DNA from 3 places in the Rhizobium zaerense genome. Region 1 is predicted to be linked to each of the others. Evidence: riboswitches for the same ligand, from Rfam matches in the RefSeq annotation. Region 1 holds a riboswitch; each other region holds the start of a gene.
What was found. Region 1 has a riboswitch for cobalamin ahead of fdhA (formaldehyde dehydrogenase, glutathione-independent). Riboswitches for the same ligand answer to the same signal wherever they lie in the genome.
Positions count from the first base shown of each region.

Region 2: it holds a riboswitch for cobalamin, as region 1 does, so the genes downstream of both, bluB (5,6-dimethylbenzimidazole synthase) here and fdhA (formaldehyde dehydrogenase, glutathione-independent) in region 1, are expected to answer to the same signal.
Region 3: it holds a riboswitch for cobalamin, as region 1 does, so the genes downstream of both, nrdH (glutaredoxin-like protein NrdH) here and fdhA (formaldehyde dehydrogenase, glutathione-independent) in region 1, are expected to answer to the same signal.

Region 1 is NZ_JBPWQY020000003.1:155,838-162,466, reverse strand. Features, by position in the region: gene bcoG (3-dehydrocarnitine:acetyl-CoA trimethylamine transferase BcoG) at 1-492, opposite strand, end outside; gene ACS4RR_RS27170 (GlxA family transcriptional regulator) at 533-1,591, shown strand; gene ACS4RR_RS27165 (LysR substrate-binding domain-containing protein) at 1,566-2,441, opposite strand; gene ACS4RR_RS27160 (DMT family transporter) at 2,554-3,477, shown strand; cobalamin riboswitch at 3,618-3,818, shown strand; gene fdhA (formaldehyde dehydrogenase, glutathione-independent) at 4,038-5,228, shown strand; gene ACS4RR_RS27150 (ABC transporter substrate-binding protein) at 5,317-6,120, opposite strand; gene ACS4RR_RS27145 (putative bifunctional diguanylate cyclase/phosphodiesterase) at 6,226-6,629, shown strand, end outside.
Region 2 is NZ_CM132690.1:2,749,617-2,756,245, forward strand. Features, by position in the region: gene ACS4RR_RS13295 (3-deoxy-7-phosphoheptulonate synthase) at 1-155, opposite strand, end outside; gene ACS4RR_RS13300 (hypothetical protein) at 558-1,139, opposite strand; gene ACS4RR_RS13305 (methyl-accepting chemotaxis protein) at 1,200-3,074, opposite strand; gene ACS4RR_RS13310 (hypothetical protein) at 3,345-3,506, shown strand; cobalamin riboswitch at 3,474-3,661, shown strand; gene bluB (5,6-dimethylbenzimidazole synthase) at 3,704-4,393, shown strand; gene ACS4RR_RS13320 (DUF2865 domain-containing protein) at 4,467-5,561, opposite strand; gene ACS4RR_RS13325 (ribonuclease H family protein) at 5,813-6,349, shown strand; gene ACS4RR_RS13330 (NADP-dependent malic enzyme) at 6,508-6,629, opposite strand, start outside.
Region 3 is NZ_CM132690.1:1,063,275-1,069,903, forward strand. Features, by position in the region: gene ACS4RR_RS05140 (heavy metal translocating P-type ATPase) at 1-1,697, shown strand, start outside; cobalamin riboswitch at 1,938-2,163, shown strand; gene nrdH (glutaredoxin-like protein NrdH) at 2,444-2,665, shown strand; gene nrdI (class Ib ribonucleoside-diphosphate reductase assembly flavoprotein NrdI) at 2,675-3,079, shown strand; gene nrdE (class 1b ribonucleoside-diphosphate reductase subunit alpha) at 3,058-5,262, shown strand; gene nrdF (class 1b ribonucleoside-diphosphate reductase subunit beta) at 5,500-6,474, shown strand; gene ACS4RR_RS05165 (adenylate/guanylate cyclase domain-containing protein) at 6,579-6,629, shown strand, end outside.

The DNA.
Region 1 (6,629 bases):
GAGATCCGTCATCTTCTTCGCCATCGCCCGCAGCATGGCCGGCGTGTTGGTCATGACATAGTCGCCGAGGTTGAAGTTCATCGTGCCGCAGTCGAGCGTGCAGATCTCAGGCAGGCATTCGGCCACATGGCTGACGCGCTCGGTAGCGCCCGCCATATCCGTGCCCTTCGGGTTGAGGGGAAGGGGGCTTTCGACATCTCCGAAGATCAGGTCCCCGCCCATGCCGGCGGTGAGATTGAGGACGACGTCGACATCGGCCGAGCGGATGCGGTCGGTAACTTCCCTGTAGAGGTCGTTGCGGCGGCTGGCGGCTCCTGTTTCCGGGTCGCGCACATGACAGTGAACGATCGCGGCACCGGCCTTTGCCGCATCGATGGCGGAATCGGCGATCTGCTTGGGAGTGATCGGCACGTGGCTGGATCTAGAAACCGTGTCACCGGCGCCGGTGACGGCGCAGGTGATGAAGACATCGCGGTTCATCGCAAGAGGCATGTTTTTGTTCTCCCTCGTCTTGTGCCCATTACGCGACAGGATGGATGACGATGCGTTGCAATTTCGGAAGCAATCGATACATTATCGGAACTCCAGGGAGGTGGCCTTGCTACAGCGATCGACCGAACGGCTCGATATCGACCTTCTCGTCCTGCCGGACGCGAACCTGATCCTGATCGCCTCGGTCATCGAGCCGTTGCGCGGCGCCAACCGCATTTCCGGCAGCGAGCTCTATCGCTGGCGGCTGCTGACCCCGGACGGAGCACCGGTGCTGACCACCAGCGATATCGCCGTGCCCGCGCAAGGCGCTTTCAAAGCGACCACCGAGAATACGCCACTGTTCGTGCTGGCTAGTTACAACTGGCGCCGAAGTGCTACGCCGGCACTCAAGATGCAGCTCTCCCAGGCCGCCCGCTATCGCACGGTGATTGCCGGCATCGAGTCCGGCACATGGCTGCTGGCTGAAGCCAGCCTGCTCGACGGGTTACCGGCGACCGTTCACTGGGAGGATTACGAGGATTTTGCGCTCGCCTATCCCGAGGTGCGGGCCGTCAAGGATCGTTTCGTCATCGACGGCAAGCGGCTGACGACCTCGGGTTCGCTTCCGACCGTCGACCTGATGCTGGAGGTGATCCGGCAACGGCAGGGCTATTCGCTGGCGCTCGAGGTCAGCCGGCTGTTCCGTTACGAGCAGCCGTCCTTCCATGCCGATGAATCACTTTCCGCAGCCGCTGCCGGACTGCGCATGCACGATCCCCGCGTGACGCAGGCAGTACGGCTGATGGAGGAGCATATCGAGCAGCCTCTGATCCTCACGCGGCTGGCCAGGCGGGTGGGCATCAGCGCTCGGCATCTGCAGGATCTCTTCCAGCAGAGCATCGGCGCACCGCCGCATGTGCATTATCTCGCGCTGCGCTTGAATGCGGCGCGCCGCAAGGTGATCGAGACGGCAGCCTCCTTTGCCGACATCGCGGCGGCGACCGGCTTCAACTCAGCCTCAGCCTTTGCGAGAAGCTACAGGGCGAGTTTTTCCGAGAGCCCGTCCGAGACCCGGCGCCGCTTGCGCCGCCGCGTCACACCATCGGAGATGCGGGCATAGGCTGGAACGCGTCCCGTATCATTTCGGAAAGTTCCCGGACGGCCTCGCTGGAACGGTAGGTGCTCCGGCGGAGCACGACCTTGGAGGAATCGACCGGCGGGAAACCGTCTTCAGCGGTGAGTTCCCGGCAGCCGGGCGGAATGCTGCTGCGGGAAAGCGTGGTGACGGCAAGGCCCGCGGTCACGGCATTCTTCAGCCCCGAACCGGTATCGGCGATGAAAGCGATCCGATAGTTGCGGCCGATCTGCTCCAGCGACCGGAGCGCAAAATCGCGTGACCAGGTGGAGTTGCGATAGGTCGCTATCGGCAGGGGATCGATGTCGTGCAGCCGGTGCACCATCGATGTGACCCAGACCGTGGGATCGATGCAGATGACCTCGCCTTTGGTCTCATCGCTCCAGTCGAAAACAACGGCCAGATCGAGCTCGTCCCGCTCAAGGGCAGCGAGGTTGCGGACGGTATAATCGCAGGACACGGTGACCTCGACGGCCGGGTGGCGTACGGCGAAAGCCGTGAGCGCCGCCGGCAGCACCGTCTGGCTGTATTCCTCGGGAATTCCGATGCGTACCGGCCCGTCCAGCGGTTTGCTGCGGATCGTCGCGGCGGCCTCGTTCAGGAGATCGATGATCCTGCGGGCATAGGGCACGAGCTGTATGCCCTGGCGTGTGAGCAGCACACCGCGGGCGCCACGCTCGAACAGCGTTTCGCCGATCGTCTGCTCAAGCCTCTTGATCTGGGTGCTGACGGCCGACTGCGTCCGCCCGATGCGCTGGGCAGCGGCGGAGAAATTGGAGGTTTCGGCAACGACCAGGAAGGTTCTCAGCAGGTCGCTCTCAATCGGCTCATGCATGGAATAGCCATAGAAAAAATCGATGATAGTCATCACTACTATTCGTTTGTCTGATGTCAATTCTCAGCGCACAAAAGAGCCGCGTTCGACTTCCTTCTTTGAGAATATCTGCGTGACCATTGAAAATCCGGCCAGACGCCTCGCAGGCAGCGAGCACGAGAAGGGTGTGCTTCTCATCATTGCCGCGACACTTGCCTGGAGCGCGAGCGGTGTTTATTCGCGACTCCTGACCACCGACGTATGGACGGCGATCGCCTGGCGGTCGTTGTTCGGAGGCCTGTTCCTGCTGATCCCCTGCCTTTTCCTCGAAGGGGGCATCTCGCGGCGACAATGGGGTTCCGTCTTCCATCCGTCCAGCCTTGCGATGATCGCATGCCAGACCTTCAGTCAGGGATGCTTCATCGGCGCGCTTTACATGACCACCGTCGCCAATGTGACGATGATTTATGCGACCGCGCCCTTCATCGCAGCCATGCTCGGCTGGGTCATCCTCAAGGAGAGGGTTGCCCGGCGGACACTGATTGCTGGCGGCATCTCTTTCCTCGGCGTCGCCGTCATCGTCGCCTCTTCGATCGGCGGCGGGACTGGTCTCGGCGACCTGCTGGCGCTCGGCATGACCGCGTCCTTCGCGCTGGTCATTATCATCCCGCGCATCAGTCCCGACGTGCCGAGCCTGCCGCCGACCGTGATCAGCGCCTTCTTGACGCTCGTCATCTTCGCTCCGTTCGGTTCGGTCGGCTCGCTCGACCTGCACAACTGGATCGTTCTTGCCGCCTTCGGCGCGACCAATTTCTCCCTCGCGCTGGTGCTCTTCCTTGCCGGGGCGAAGCGAATGCCGCCGGCGGAGGCGGCGCTGATCGGCACGATGGAAATCGTGCTCACGCCCTTCTGGGTTTGGCTGCTATTTTCCGAAGAGCCGCCCGTCGCCACCTTTTTCGGCGGCGCGATCATCCTCGCCGCGGTGTTCTGGCACACGGCACTCGACGTCAGCCGCAGCCGGCGACCGTCGCGCCTCAAGTCTTTAGGCGACGATTAAATCTTTCGGGACGAACCGGAAAACCGCCGTATTCGCGGGATCAATTATTTCCGCCACGCAGCGCTGTTGCGACTTTGCGACTGTCGTCTTTGAGTTGCGCCCATGTCGTTTTCTTGATCGCTGTTTTCCGTCAGGCGTGGTTTGTTTGTGGTGTCCAAGGCGCTATCTCGCAAACTGGCGAAATGGACCATTGGCAAGCCGGCCCGATGCCGGCGCTGCCCCGCAGCGGTAGAAGAACTGAAATCCTCAAGGAAATCGCCGGATCGACATCCGGAAAGATATCGAGATGGATCGGAAGGAGATTCTGGAGCCGGAAACCAGCTCTTGCGCAGCAAATCGACGGATTGCGGCAGACGGTCACGAGCGGAAAGACAGGCGAAAACCGTTGCGCTCACTCCTCTACTGCATCCAATCTGTCCGTTTTGAAAATTCGAATATCGCCCGGTGCGGCGGTATCCGCGTGTTTTGGACACCGGGCTGCAGAGGAGGCAGGCCGGAGGGAAGTTGCCATCGACTGCATCGGTTGCAGATCGAGGCATTCAAACAAGTGGGAGGAATCCATGAGCAAAAATAGAGGCGTCGTCTATCTCCGGCCGGGCAAGGTCGAAGTTCGCGACATCGACGACCCGAAGCTGAAAGCGCCCGACGGCCGCCGCATCGAACACGGCGTCATCCTGAAGGTGATCTCGACCAATATCTGCGGCTCCGATCAGCACATGGTTCGCGGCCGCACGACGGCGATGCCGGGCCTGGTCCTCGGTCATGAAATCACCGGCGAGATCATCGAGAAAGGCATCGACGTCGAGATGCTCGACATCGGCGATATCGTCTCGGTGCCGTTCAATGTCGCCTGCGGCCGCTGCCGCTGCTGCAAGTCCCAGGATACAGGCGTCTGCCTGACGGTAAACCCGGCCCGCGCCGGTGGCGCTTACGGTTATGTCGACATGGGCGGCTGGATCGGCGGACAGGCACGCTACGTCACCATTCCCTATGCAGATTTCAACCTGCTGAAAATCCCCGATCGGGACAAGGCAATGGCGAAGATCCGGGATCTCACCATGCTCTCCGACATTCTGCCCACCGGCTTCCATGGCGCCGTGCGTGCCGGCGTTGGAGTAGGCTCGACCGTCTACGTCGCCGGCGCCGGCCCGGTCGGCCTTGCGGCTGCCGCCTCGGCTCGCATTCTCGGTGCTGCGGTCGTCATGATCGGTGATTTCAACAAGGACCGTCTGGCACACGCGGCGAAGGTCGGTTTCGAACCGATCGACCTGTCCAAGAGCGACCGTCTCGGCGACATGATCGCACAGGTCGTCGGCACCAACGAAGTGGACAGCGCCATCGATGCGGTCGGCTTCGAGGCACGCGGCCACTCGGGCGGGGAACAGCCGGCGATCGTCCTCAATCAGATGATGGAGATTACCCGCGCCGCGGGTTCGATCGGTATTCCCGGCCTCTACGTCACCGAGGATCCGGGCGCCGTCGACAATGCCGCCAAACACGGCAATCTTTCGCTCCGCTTCGGCCTCGGATGGGCCAAGGCGCAGTCCTTCCACACCGGCCAGACTCCGGTGATCAAATACAATCGTCAGCTCATGCAGGCGATCCTCCACGACCGACTGCCCATTGCCGATATCGTCAACGCCAAGGTCATCCCGCTCGACGATGCCGCCGCTGGATATGAGAGCTTCGATCATGGAGCGGCGACAAAATATGTCCTCGATCCGCACGGTGAGGTCGCGAAAGCCGCGTAGCGGTTACGACTGAGGACTTTACACAATAGGAATGGTCGGCGGTAAACCGGCCATTCCGCATTTGCCACATGACAATTTGATTGACGAATTACTGGATGCTGAACGGGAAATATTTTGCGTTGATCATATCGTAGGTCCCGTCCGCCTTAATACTCTTCAGGGCTTCGTTCAGGCGCGTTAGACGCTCCTTGTCGTCCAGGCGCAGCGCGATGCCGGCACCTTCGCCGAAGTACGTGACGTCGACCAGATCCGGCCCTTTGAACTCGCAGCAGGTTCCCGCCTTGGTGTTGGCGATCCAGTCGTAGATGGCGAGTTTGTCCTCCAGGATGATATCGACGCTGCCATCCGACAACCCCTTGTACAATTCTGGCGAAGACCGGAAGACCTTCTTTTTCATCTCCGGATAGAGATGGTTGGCGTAGGATTCCTGCGCCGTCGACGACGTCACCCCGAGGATCTTGCCGCTGAGGCCGGCGGGGCTGACATCATTGATCGACGAATCCTTCCGAGCGATGAACACCGACGGGCTGTTATAGTATTTTTCAGTGAAGGCAACCTTTTGACGCCGCTCAAGGCTCATCGACATGGATGAGATGATCGCGTCGTATTTGTCGGCAACGAGATCGGGGATAATGTCGTCCCACTTCTCGATGATGAATTGGCATTCGAACTTGCCAACCTCGCACAGCGCATTGGCAATATCGATGTCGAAGCCCTGAAGCTCGTTATTTGCATCGAGATAGTTGAAGGGCGGAAACGCACCTTCGACGGCAATTCTCATCGGTATGCGATCTTGCGCAGCCACCTCGAACGGCGAGGCGGCCAAAAAGATACCGATCCCGCCTGCCATCAGCGCTCCGCGCAATATAGTCCGTATGGATATGCGCAACATCGTCAGGAGCTCCTTGGGGCGTAGTCGATCTCGCCCTATAGTGGGCCGCAGCCTTTAATTCTACGTGAACGCTTCTTTGTTAGCTTCGACGAATACGCCCACGTCGTGGTGTTCAGGGGTCCAGGCTTGCACATCGTTCTTCCTTCCAGCTCCAACACGTTTCAGAAATCCTGGATCGCTTCGGGAAGAATTCTGTTTCTGATTGCCGTCAGCGGACTTGGCGCTATCGGTCTTGTCGTGCTTTCGGCACTGTGGGCGGGAACCGAGAGCGACGCTGCCGCTCTTGATCGACAGCGCCAGCTTGTAAATGCCCGCCTGCTGGAGCAGGTCGATCAAGTCGCGCATGTTATCGGCCAGTTCGGCAACGGCTATCTCACACGCGTTTATCCGGCCGCCCGGTCGACCGGAGGTTCCTCCAGCCTCGATGCCGTTCTGACGGCGGCGGCCGGAAGTGCGATCAGCCAAACCGCAATGTCCGCCTTCGGCTACGATCAGGCCTTTGTCGTCGA
Region 2 (6,629 bases), on a different replicon from region 1:
TCGTCTTCGCCCTGCAGGATCTTATGGATCGCATCACGGTTACTGGTCACGGTCTTACTGACATCAGCATTGCGGGGAATTTCCGCGATGATATCGGCGGGTTTGGTCAGCGGGGTGATTTCGACGATACGCAGATCGTCAATGGTATCAGACACGGTATGGCTCCTGTTTGGTCATACCCGGGCGGAACAAAAAAACCGCCAGGTAGACTAGCGGCTGTTCGGGTTGTCGTCGCGTCGAATTCAGTTACGCATGGACCCGCATCCGCTGAGAGTAGCGGTACCAATAAAATCGCGAGGCGCAGATTGATGTGATCGACATGAGAGGTATGTAGTGTCACGGCCACGCGTTGTCACGCAGAATTTTCGGCCTGAAAATCCGGCGTTCCCCGAGATGGCAACGGCTTCTGCGGAAGGGAGACCCCCGGCGAGGCAAGAAGCGCGTCGCACTCGATCTCGTGCAGGCGACGCGCTCTAAGCTTTGTTTAAACCTGTCGCCCTAAAGATGCTTCCGGGCGACGGTCGTTCGCACTGTTCCAGAAGACTCAGTTCCTGAGATCACAGGGCGTCGACGTTCACGCCGACGGTGATGGCGCCGATCGGTGTTCCCTTGTCGTCTGATATCGTGACGCTTGCCTGCGACTGCAGTGTCTGGGTCGACTCATCCTTTTCGATCTCGTCGACGAAGACGGCGTCCTTGCCGGCTCCGAAGGACTTCTGGAACTTGGCCTCGTCGCCCTGCCAGTAATCCGATGTGGTGTCGCTTTGACCGACATTCAGGCCTTTTGTATCCATGACGAAGATTTCCGTGATCTTGCCGCCGGAAGCCTCCTTCTTCCCCTGAAGGAATTTCGACAGTGCGTTGTTGAGCACACCATCGATCATCGAGTGGTCTGAGCCATCGACTTCGGCACGCCACTTCTTGTCAAGGGCGTCGACATCAGCAGCATTGAGATTGGCGTTGGCAGCGTTCTGCGCCTTGATAGCCTCGATGATGGCGGGGTCGTTAAGCCAGGGCTTTACATCGCTTGTCACGTAGTCGGAGATCGGGGCAAGCTTGGCATCCTGTGCCATGGATACGCCCACGGGCATGGCAAATGCGGTGCAGGCCAAAAGAAATGCGGGCACGATTTTCTTCATAAGCGTTTCCTTCCTGATTATAGGTTGCTGAGAACTAAGGCTTATCGGATGCAGGCGACGTCAAAACTCCTCCCAGGCACCGGGAGCAGCGGCAACGGCGGCATTGCCTGCATGACGCTGCATGACGGCTCTGGGCTCGGGACGAGCTTGGCGGGCGGCTTGAACGGGTTTGGGCTGGCTGGCGGTAGACCCACCGACCACGAACCTGCCGGCCGAGTCCTGCAGCAGGCGTCCTTGCGACAGCAGTTCGTGGCAAGCCGCGTTGGTTTCCTCGACCATTGCCGCGTTCTGCTGTGTCGTCTGATCCATCTGGTTGATTGCGCTGTTGATTTCCTGCAGGCCCGTCGCCTGTTCGCGATAGGATTGGACGATGGAAGCGATGCTATCGCTGATGCGGTTGATCTGCTCCTCGATCTTCAGCAGGGCGTCACCGGTTTCGTTCACCAGCCCGACGCCCGCGGCAACTTCCTGGCCGGATACGTTGATCAGGTTCTTGATTTCCTTTGCGGCATTTGCCGACCGCTGAGCGAGTTCACGCACTTCCTGCGCGACAACAGCAAAACCCTTGCCGGCCTCGCCGGCGCGCGCCGCCTCGACACCGGCGTTCAGCGCCAGCAGGTTCGTCTGGAAGGCGATTTCGTCGATGACGCCGATAATGCGGCCGATCTGGCTCGAGGAGGTTTGAATCCGGTCCATCGCGCCGATTGCATCGCGCACCACCGTCGCCGAGACATGAGCGCTCCGCTTTGTCTCCTCGACCAACTGCCCGGCATTTTCAGCCCGTTGCGACGATGTTCTGACCGTGGTGGTCACCTCATCCAGTGCCGCAGCGGTCTGTTCCAATGCTGCTGCCTGTTGCTCGGTCCGCCTGGCGAGTTGATCCGCGGAGTTCGCCAGCTCGCTGGAGCCGGTTTCAACCGCCACGGAAGCGGTCTTTATCTCTGTCAGAGCGGCCGCGACCGCATCGACCATGTTGTTAAAATCCTGCCGCAATTTATCGAATTCGGGACCGAGATCGGCCAATTGTATCGAGAAATCGCCGGCGGCAAGCTTTTCCAATGCATTTGCGAGAGAGGTCATGACCAGCCGCTGGGTGTTGCTGGCTTCTTCGGTGAACAATACATTGCGCGCCCGTTCGGCGTCGAGCGAAGCGCTCTGCTCGGCAGCGGCCTGCTCTCTCTCGACCTTCGCAATCGCCTCGTGGCGGAAGACTTCCAACGCGCGTGCCAGAAAGCCGATCTCGTCGCCATTTTCCCTGTAGGTGACGGGAGAGGCCAGGTCGCCTTTCTGCAACGCGCTGATTCTCTCACTGAGGATCCTGATGGGCCGGCCAACGAGGCTGCGCATGGCGAGAAGGAAGGCAACGACGGCTATGGCGGTGATCGCGGACTGCGTGAGCAGCGAAATGAGAACTTTCTGCCTGACTTCGGAAGCGATTTTTTCGACGGACCAGTTCGTGACGACGTAACCGGTGGCCTTGCCCGACTTATCCAGCGGGAGCGGCGCGATGATCGTCACGACGCCGGCAGATATTCTACCGTCATCGATGGTCGTCTTTTCCGGTTTCGCGCTCAGGCTCTTCGCCAGATCGGTTGGTGCCGGCAAACCACTGACGCCATCGCGCGCCCAGGTATCGACGGCGGCAGGTTCGGCGTTGAATGCGGCAAACTGCACGAGATCGAGCGAGGGGTCGTCGCGGTAGAGCGAATAAGCCTCTCGAACGGCGTTCGCCTTCCCCCATTTCACGCCGCCCGCTGCCAGAGAGGCAAATTGCTCGGCATCCTTGGACCAGTTCGCCTTGGCGCCATCGATCAAGGCCCGGGTTTCGTACATCCAGGTATAGGTGGCGAAAGCGGAAATGCCGCAGAGGTTCACGGCAACGATAATCGCCGCCAGCTTGGCGGTCAGAGGCATCGTTTTCAAAAATTGGAACATTCCGCGGCGGCCTAGAATTGCGGCTCAGTCGGACATGTTCCGGACTGGCGTATCAATACGGGCATCGACGCTGACGGTCACATCATGAGCCCTCATGCCCATGTCCTGATAGCAACCCAAAACGCGTAAACGCAGTGTGTATTTGATGTGTGAATAAATCATAAAGTAGAATGGTGCTGGGGTACATGCGGGTCGTTTCACCCTGGCGCCTGCGGGCGCCAAGCCCAGCGAACCGGCGGGTACTGTCGTATCGTGCTGGACGGTGGAGGGATGGAGATACGCTGGGCAACGGCATTGATCGCGGTTGCCTGGCTGCTGTCGGCGTCATCGACATCGCCGAAGGCCATGCAGCGTGTCGGCGGCGTCATGCGGGCCGCCTTGCCGCCGCCGCGCTTTCCTGAAATAGATGCGCCGTCAGGTGCCCGCCGGTAAGGCGGGAGAATCGGGAATCCGGTGCAAAGCCGGAACGTGCCCAACGCTGTAAGGCCGACGTTTGCCGCTTCATCACGCCACTGGCTTCTTGCCGGGAAGGCTGCGGCAGACGGATGACGCCCAGTCAGAAGACCGGCCTGGCTAGATAGACCGATCCGCGCGGACGGCGGGGCGGTTGCGTTGTTGGGGATTTGACGATGCGACCCTTTGATGAGGATGCCCTTTCGGCGGCGTCCGGTTTTTCCTTGGCCGAACGCGAGGCCGTCTATCATGCGATCATGACGCGGCGCGACGTTCGCAGCCAGTTCCTGCCTGATCCCTTGCCAGACGATGTCGTGGAGCGTCTGTTGACGGCCGCCCATCACGCGCCGTCGGTTGGTTTCATGCAGCCGTGGAATTTCATTCTGGTGAAAAGCCCGACTGTGCGGGCGCGCGTCCGGAATGCCTTTGCCAGCGCCAACGAGGAGGCGGCGCTGATGTTCGAAGGCGAACGGCGGCAGGCATATCGTTCGCTTAAGCTCGAAGGCATTACGGAGGCGCCGCTCGGGATCTGCGTGACCTGCGATCCCACCCGCGGCGGCAGCGTGGTGCTGGGGCGTACGCACAATCCGAGGATGGATAGCTATTCCACAGTCTGCGCCATCCAGAACCTCTGGCTTGCCGCGCGGGCGGAAGGGGTCGGCGTCGGCTGGGTCAGCATCTTTCATGAAGGCGACCTGAAGAGCATTCTCGGCATACCCGAGCATATCGAGGTGGTCGCCTGGCTCTGTGCCGGTTTCGTCGATCGGCTCTATGACGAGCCGGAACTCTCCGTCAAAGGCTGGCGGCAGCGGCTGCCGCTTGAGGAACTCGTCTTTCATGATGGATGGGGACGAAGCGAGCCCTAAATAAAGTGCGTCGCATCGAAGACGCATGTCGTAGTCCCAAAACCGCCGCGCGGTTTGGGTGGCTTGATTGATATCACTGCTGTTGTTGTGGTTGCGGGCCCGGCGTTGCCGGATTGGTGAGGTCGATCGAGCCCTGATCGCCGGCGAGAAACTGGGGGCCGACCTGACGGACGCGGTTCTGCGTCGGATCGTAGGGGCGCTCGGGAACGGATGGTTGCGGCGCAGCTGCGGCATCCTTCGCCGGGGGATTGGTGCGGATAGTGGTAATGGAGCTCTGCTGCGGTGGTTCGCTCACCACCTGCTTGCCGCGCATCTCCTCATAATAGGCGGTGAGATTGCAGGCGCAGGAGGACTTTTCCCCGGGCGTGCGGTTCTTGTAGGCAAAGGCATTTTTCATGGCGCTGTAGGGCGTGCCCGTTGCGACCGAGATCATGTTCGAGGCTTCGGTGCTCGTCACGTCACGATAGAACAGTTCGGTCTCGATGCCCGGGCACATCTTGGCGCAGGTCTGTGCGTCGCGGCCGAAATCGACCGATGTGGCGTTCGAACTGATCGGAAAGAAGCCGCCGTCACAGCTGCGCACGCACATGGTGCTGACCGGCGAGAGCATTTCGGCCCGCGGCACGCCGTAACGCGGATCGACCTCTTCACCGCCGCCGAGCGGAATAAAGGTGTCGGTGCGCATCGCCTGTTCTTCGACGCTCGGGGCGAGGTCGTCGGCGCTGCGATCGCTCGGGGCATAGAAGTTTTCGCTGTTGCAGCCATTGCGGTCGAGAGCGGCGGTCAGCTCGCGGCGCGCGTCCTCATTGCCGTCGGTCTGGTTGCGCAGCTCGTCACGGCGGTCCTGGAGATAGCGGATGTTGTCGATCATCCGGGCTTCGGACTGCGACAGCTCGGCGCAATAATCGGCATTTTCGCCGCCGATGACGACCATGCTGCCCGAGGTGCAGCCGTTGCCGCGCAGCTCGTTGCGGACCTTGCGCAGCTCGAGGTTCTGCTCGGCCATGGCGCTGGCATATTGGCGCGCTTCCGGACCGTTGGTATTGCCGATCGACCGCGGCAGGTCGGCGAGGCGGCCACGCAGATCCTCACAGATAGTAATGGACTGCCCGGCAGCGGGCGCTGCGAAGACAAGGAAGAGGGCAAGAGACAGGTTTCGGCGTTTCACGGCGTCGCCCCGGAATGAGCAAAGAATCGATCGGTCACTGTCGGCGTCCATCCGCCGCGCCTTGTCTCTTAGCTTGTTTCTCTTAATAAGCTTGGAGATATTCCTAGCGTATTTTCGGGATTTTATCCAGCGGACAGCCAAAGACCCAGTGTTCGATTATGAAGAAGCTGCCGATGGTAATCAACGAGGCCAAGTGCCCACTCCAATCTCCTGGGGCGCTTGAGAAACGTACTCATATCCGGACGCTGAAAATGACAGGAATTGCCAATGAACTCAGCTCCCCCGCAACGATAGTCGGGCTGCCGGAAACCCAACACGGCTTCCACGTCTTCGTGGACGGCTGTTATGAACCCGGTTCTGGGCACGGAGGTTGGGCATTCGTCGTTTATTGCGATGCCGCGGAAATTGCGTCCGGCTTCGGTGGCGCGGAAGATTCCGCCAATAATTCGGTGGAAGTGATGGCCGTCCTCAAGGCTGTGGTTTGGATCAACAGCGAGGCAAGCGGCGAGCCCGCGACCATCTGGTCGGATTCCATCTACGCCATCAAAGGCTGCAACAGCTGGCGACATATCTGGAAGAACAACGGCTGGAAGAAAAGCAGCCCGAATGGGAATGCGCGAAGGCGAACGATCGCCAATGCGGAACTCTGGAAGGCGGTCGATCTTCAACTATCCCAGAATGGCCTGGTGACCATTGCCTGGTGCAAAGGCCATTCCGGCATTGCCGGCAACGAGCGCGCGGATGCGCTCGCGGATAAAGGACGTCTGTCGATACGGAGTGCCTGGTAGGGCATCAGGACATGTGTCGGAGCGGCTTCAGGGGCCGCTCGTACTATCCCACGCCCCGGGCCTCATATCTGCTCGATATCAACCGGCTGCAGATGCTCGGGACAAGCCCGAGCATGACGAAAGAGGCGTTGCCGGCTTTGTCGGCAGTCTGAGCCGGCTCAAGCCGGTTGCGATGCCTCGACGACGGCGAGTGCCGCCATATTGACGACGCCGCGGGAGGTGACCGAGGGGGCGAGAATGTGGGCGGGCAGGGCGGTGCCGAGCAGGATCGGGCCGACAT
Region 3 (6,629 bases), on a different replicon from region 1:
CCGCCCTATCAGGTACACCGTTCTCGATCGAGATGCTGATGACGATTGCCGCCGTCGGCGCCGTCATCATCAATGCCGGCGAAGAGGCGGCAACCGTCGTATTCCTGTTCCTCGTCGGCGAGATGCTGGAAGGGGTGGCGGCCGGCAAGGCGCGCGAAAGCATCCAGTCGTTGGCGGGTCTGGTGCCGAAGAATGCGCTGCTCGAAGACAATGGGCAGACGCGGGAAGTGCCGGCAGAAAGCCTTTCGGTCGGCGCGACTATCATGGTTCGTCCTGGCGACCGTATCTCTGCGGACGGCATCATCATCTCAGGCGAGAGTGCAATCGACGAGGCGCCGGTGACGGGCGAGAGCACGCCGGTGCGCAAGGGCGTCGATGCCGTCGTTTTTGCCGGCACGGTCAATGGCGATGCGGTGCTGAGGGTTCGCGTCACGGCGGCGGCCGCCGACAACACCATCGCCCGTGTCGTCAAGCTGGTGGAGGAAGCGCAGGAATCGAAGGCGCCGACCGAACGCTTCATCGATCGGTTTTCGCGCTATTACACGCCCGGCGTGGTCGTGGTTGCAGCACTGGTCGCGGTCGTTCCGCCGCTGCTGTTTGCCGGCCCGTGGGGCGAATGGGTCTATAAGGGCCTTGCGATCCTCTTGATCGGCTGCCCCTGCGCACTCGTCATTTCGACGCCGGCGGCAATCGCCGCCTCGCTTTCATCAGGTGCGCGGCGCGGGCTGTTGATGAAGGGCGGCGCGGTGCTGGAAACGCTCGGCAAGGTGACGATGGTCGCCTTCGACAAGACAGGCACGCTGACGGAAGGCAGGCCTCAGGTCACCGATATCATCTCCTTCGGATTGAGCGAGGCGCAGGTGCTGTCGCGCGCGGCGGTGCTGGAGCAGGGTTCCAGCCATCCGCTGGCGCTGGCGATCCTCAACCGCGCCAAGTCAGACGGCGTTCCCGTGCCGCCGGCCTTCGAGCTGGAAGCGCTGGCGGGCAAGGGCGTCAGCGGCAAAGTCGGCGGCGAGACGCTGGACCTGCTGTCGCCGCCCGCCGCCTGTGAGCGCGGGGCGCTCAGTGCTGAACAGGATGCACGCATCGCGGCGCTGAACGACGAGGGCAAGAGCGTGTCGGTGCTGCTCGTCAACGGTGTTGCGGCCGGTCTGATCGCCATGCGCGACGAGCCGCGTGAGGATGCCGAGGCCGGGCTCGCTGCCCTCAAATCAGCAGGCGTCAAGGCAATGATGTTGACGGGCGACAACAAGCGGACGGCAGCAGCCGTTGCCGGCATGCTCGGCATCGACTGGCGCGGCGAGATGATGCCGGAGGACAAGCAGCAGGTCGTCGGCGAATTGAAGCGCCAGGGTTTCATCGTCGCCAAAGTCGGCGACGGCATCAACGATGCTCCGGCGCTGGCGGCTGCCGATATCGGCATTGCTATGGGCGGCGGCACCGATGTGGCGCTGGAGGCGGCGGATGCCGCCGTGTTGCACGGACGCGTTAGCGATGTGGCGCGGATGATCGAATTTTCCAAACGCACGATGCGCAACATCCTGCAGAACATCACCATCGCCCTCGGATTGAAGGCGGTGTTTCTGGTGACGACGATCGCCAGCATCACCGGGCTCTGGCCGGCGATCCTCGCCGATACCGGCGCCACCGTGCTGGTGACGATCAACGCGCTGAGGCTGCTCCGGATAAAAATATAACTTTTCTGACTTCCTCCTCCGGCGCTCGTCACCGGCGGGATGTGCCATCGACGATTCGAGCCAGATCTCGAATCGAAAATCGCGGGACCGGCCATAGGTCGGCTCTCATCGTGGGGGCTTTCTCCACAGCTTGCTTTCTTTAAGCTTTCGTTATCCATGTTTTTCACAGGAACGTAGCGATTTCAAACCTGTCGTAACGCAATGCACAAACCATCCGTTGACGCGAATTTGGATTGGCGTACTATATCTAGTGTTCGAGGTTCCATCGATTCGTGAGGATCGGCGGCTAAGACGGGAATACGGTGCGCCTCGCCATCATGGCGCGGCAATGCCGGAGCTGCCCCCGCAACTGTAAGCGGCGAGCAACTGTCCGATTTCAGGTCACTGGAGCATGATGCTCCGGGAAGGCTGGGGCAGGGTGCTTTGACCCGTGAGCCAGGAGACCTGCCTCGAACGAAACGTCCACGGGCGGGGTGTCCGGAAGATCGCGTTACATGGCTGCGGGGAATCTCCGCATCACGTTTCGCAGGCCTGAGCCTCCGCCCCCGAAACCTTCGTATTGAGCCACTTCGGGGTGAAGTCATGTCAGTATCTCAGTTCAGGCCGCCACCCGCTAGAGGCAGAGGGCGGAGTATGCCCAGCGGCTAAACAGCCGCATAGCTCAAATCATCAGAGATTTTTCGACGGATATCGACAGATTTCCGATCGATCTTCTGCGTCCCAATCGCGTCGTCACGAGGAATATCATGACCATTACCGTCTACAGCAAGCCTGCCTGCGTCCAGTGCACTGCCACCTACCGAGCCCTCGACCGGTTGGGCGTCGATTATGACATCGTCGATATCTCTGAGGATGCCGAAGCGCTCGATCGGGTCCGCAGCCTCGGCTACATGCAGGCGCCTGTCGTCATCGCCGGCGAGCAGCATTGGGCAGGCTTCCGCCCCGACATGATCAGCGCGCTCTCCTGAAGAAAAGCGATGGGCCTGATCGTCTATTATTCCAGCCGATCCGAGAACACCCATCGGTTCGTCGCCAAGCTCGGACTGCGCGCAACGCGCATTCCGGCAGGCGCAGCTGACGCGTTCCATATCCGCGAACCCTTCGTGCTTGTTGTGCCGACCTATAGCGGCGACGGCGGCAAGGGTGCCGTTCCCAAGCAGGTGATCCGTTTCCTCAACGATGCGGAAAACCGAGGACACATCCGCGGCGTGATTGCCGCGGGCAACAGCAATTTCGGCGAGACATACGGGCTCGCCGGCGACGTCATCTCGCAGAAATGCCAGGTGCCTTACCTCTACAGGTTCGAGCTGCTGGGCACGGAGGTGGATGTCGCCAACGTCAAACACGGAATGGAACGGTTTTGGACACGGGAACAACTCTGACGCGGGATGCGGGCGCAAAACCGCATAACACTTTTGCTCATCCCGCCGGCGAACGCCCTTTGAAAGCGGCGGAAATGCTCGACTATCACGCGCTGAACGCGATGCTGAACCTCTATGACGATGAGGGACGGATCCAGCTCGACAAGGATCGAATGGCTGCCAAGCAGTATTTCCTGCAGCACGTGAACCAGAACACGGTGTTCTTTCACAACCTTCGGGAAAAGCTCGATTACCTCGTCACCGAGGGTTACTACGAGCAGGAGGTTCTCGACCAGTATTCCTTCAATTTCGTGCGCGACCTGTTCGACCAGGCCTATGCCAAGAAATTCCGTTTCCCGACCTTCCTCGGCGCCTTCAAATACTACACCAGCTATACGCTGAAGACCTTCGACGGAAAGCGCTATCTCGAGCGTTATGAGGACCGCATCTGCATGGTGGCGCTGGCGCTCGCGCGCGGCGACGAGGGGCTTGCCCGCGACATGGTCGAGGAGATCATTTCCGGCCGCTTCCAGCCGGCGACGCCGACCTTTCTCAATGCCGGCAAGAAGCAGCGCGGCGAACTGGTTTCCTGCTTCCTGCTGCGCGTTGAGGACAATATGGAATCGATCGGCCGGTCGATCAATTCGGTGCTGCAATTGTCGAAGCGTGGTGGCGGCGTGGCGCTGTCATTGACGAACATCCGCGAGGCGGGCGCGCCGATCAAACATATCGAGAACCAATCGTCAGGCATCATCCCGGTGATGAAGCTGCTCGAAGACAGTTTCTCCTATGCCAACCAGCTCGGCGCGCGCCAGGGCGCGGGGGCCGTCTATCTCAATGCCCACCACCCCGATATCATGCGCTTCCTCGATACCAAGCGCGAAAATGCCGACGAGAAGATCCGCATCAAGACGCTGTCGCTCGGCGTCGTCGTGCCCGACATCACCTTCGAACTGGCGAGGAACAACGAGGACATGTACCTGTTCTCGCCCTATGACGTAGAGCGCGTCTATGGTGTGCCCTTCACCGAGATTTCGGTGACGGAAAAGTACCGCGAGATGGCGGACGACGCCCGCATCTCCAAGAAGAAGATCAAGGCGCGCGAATTCTTCCAGGTGCTTGCCGAAATCCAGTTCGAGAGCGGCTATCCCTACATCATGTTCGAGGACACAGTGAACCGGACGAACCCGATCGCCGGGCGCATCTCGATGAGCAATCTCTGCTCGGAGATCCTGCAGGTGAGCGAGGCTAGCGAATATCATGACGACCTCTCCTACAAACATCTCGGCAAGGATATTTCCTGCAATCTCGGCTCGCTGAATATTGCCGCGGCAATGGATTCGGCCGATTTCGGCAAGACGATCGAAACCTCGATCCGGGCGCTGACGGCCGTTTCCGACATGAGCCACATCTCTTCGGTTCCTTCGATCGAGAAGGGCAATGACGAGAGCCATGCGATCGGCCTCGGTCAGATGAACCTGCACGGTTACCTCGCCCGCGAACGCATCTTCTACGGCTCCGAGGAAGGCATCGATTTCACCAATATCTATTTCTATACGGTGACCTATCACGCAGTCCGCGCCTCGAACCTTTTGGCGGTCGAACGCGGCACGAGCTTCAAGGGCTTCGAAAACTCGAAATATGCCTCCGGCGAATATTTCGACAAATATACCGACCGGCTCTGGGAGCCGGCGACGGAGACGGTGAGGGCGCTGTTCGAGAGCTCAGGTATTCACATTCCGACGCAGGAAGACTGGGCCGCATTGAAGACGGCGGTGATGGCCTCCGGCCTCTATAACCAGAACCTGCAGGCGGTGCCGCCGACGGGCTCGATCTCCTATATCAACCACTCGACCTCCTCGATCCATCCGATCGTCTCGAAGATCGAGATCCGCAAGGAGGGCAAGATCGGCCGCGTCTACTATCCGGCGCCGTTCATGACCAACGACAATCTCGACTATTATCAGGACGCCTATGAGATCGGGCCGGAGAAGATCATCGACACCTATGCGGCGGCGACCCAGCATGTCGACCAGGGCCTGTCGCTGACCTTGTTCTTCCGCGATACGGCAACGACGCGCGACATCAACAAGGCGCAGATCCACGCCTGGAAGAAGGGCATCAAGACGATCTACTACATCCGCCTTCGCCAGATGGCGCTGTCCGGCACCGAGGTGCAGGGCTGCGTGTCTTGTACACTGTAAGTTGATATTTCGCGCCGGAGCATTTTCCCCTCACCCTAATCCTCTCCCCGTTCTGACGGGGAGAGGGGACTTGCCACACGAACCGGCAATAAAGACGGAAAAGGGCGCGGCATGTCCTCTTCGCCCCGCTGGCGGGGGTCCGTAGGACGGGTCGAGACCAGTGGCTCGACCCAGGCAACGGTGCCGGCAGGCGGATGAGGGGCAAATCCGGACACATTTCTCAAGAGGGACGACCTAATGAACATGCAAATCAAACCCGCCTCCCGCGTGCGCGCCATCAATTGGAACCGCATCGAGGACGACAAGGATCTCGAAGTCTGGAACCGGCTCACCGGCAATTTCTGGCTGCCGGAAAAGGTGCCGCTTTCCAACGACATTCCCTCCTGGGCAACGCTGACGCCGGCCGAGCAGCAGCTGACCATCCGCGTCTTCACCGGGTTGACGCTGCTCGACACGATCCAGAACGGCGTCGGCTCCATCCGGCTGATGGAGGATGCGGTCACCCCGCACGAGGAGGCGGTACTTTCCAACGTCTCCTTCATGGAAGCGGTGCATGCGCGCTCCTATTCCTCGATTTTCTCGACGCTGTGCTCGACGCCTGATGTCGATGATGCCTATCGCTGGTCGGAGGAGAACGAATTCCTGCAGCGGAAATCGGCGCTGATCATGGAGCAGTATCGCTCCGGCGATCCGCTGAAGAAGAAGGTCGCGAGCGCCTTCCTCGAAAGCTTCCTGTTCTATTCCGGCTTCTACCTGCCGATGTACTGGTCGAGCCGCGCCAAGCTGACCAACACGGCCGACATGATCAGGCTGATCATCCGCGACGAGGCGGTGCACGGCTATTATATCGGCTACAAGTTCCAGCGCGGGCTGGAGCGGCTCGGCGACGAGCGGAAGCAGGAGATCAAGGATTTCGCCTTCGAGCTGCTGCTGGAACTCTATGACAACGAGGCGAAATATACCGAGGCGCTCTATGACGGCGTCGGGCTGACTGAGGACGTCAAGAAATTCCTGCACTACAATGCCAACAAGGCGCTGATGAACCTTGGCTATGAGGCGCTGTTCCCGGCTGAGGCTTGCAAGGTCAATCCGGCGATCCTGTCGGCGCTTTCGCCGAATGCCGACGAGAACCACGACTTCTTCTCCGGCTCCGGTTCCTCCTATGTCATCGGCAAGGCGGTCGCGACGGAGGACGAAGACTGGGATTTCTGAGGCTCGATCGCCGTCTGCCTCTTATCATTTGCTCTCTGATCGCCCACATTCAGCGGAAACTAAATTCGGTCTTCGCCGATGATGCGGCATAGCGGGAGTTTTTGATGTCGTCTATTTTGAACAAGGTCGGGACTGCTGTCGAAGCGGAAGAGGGC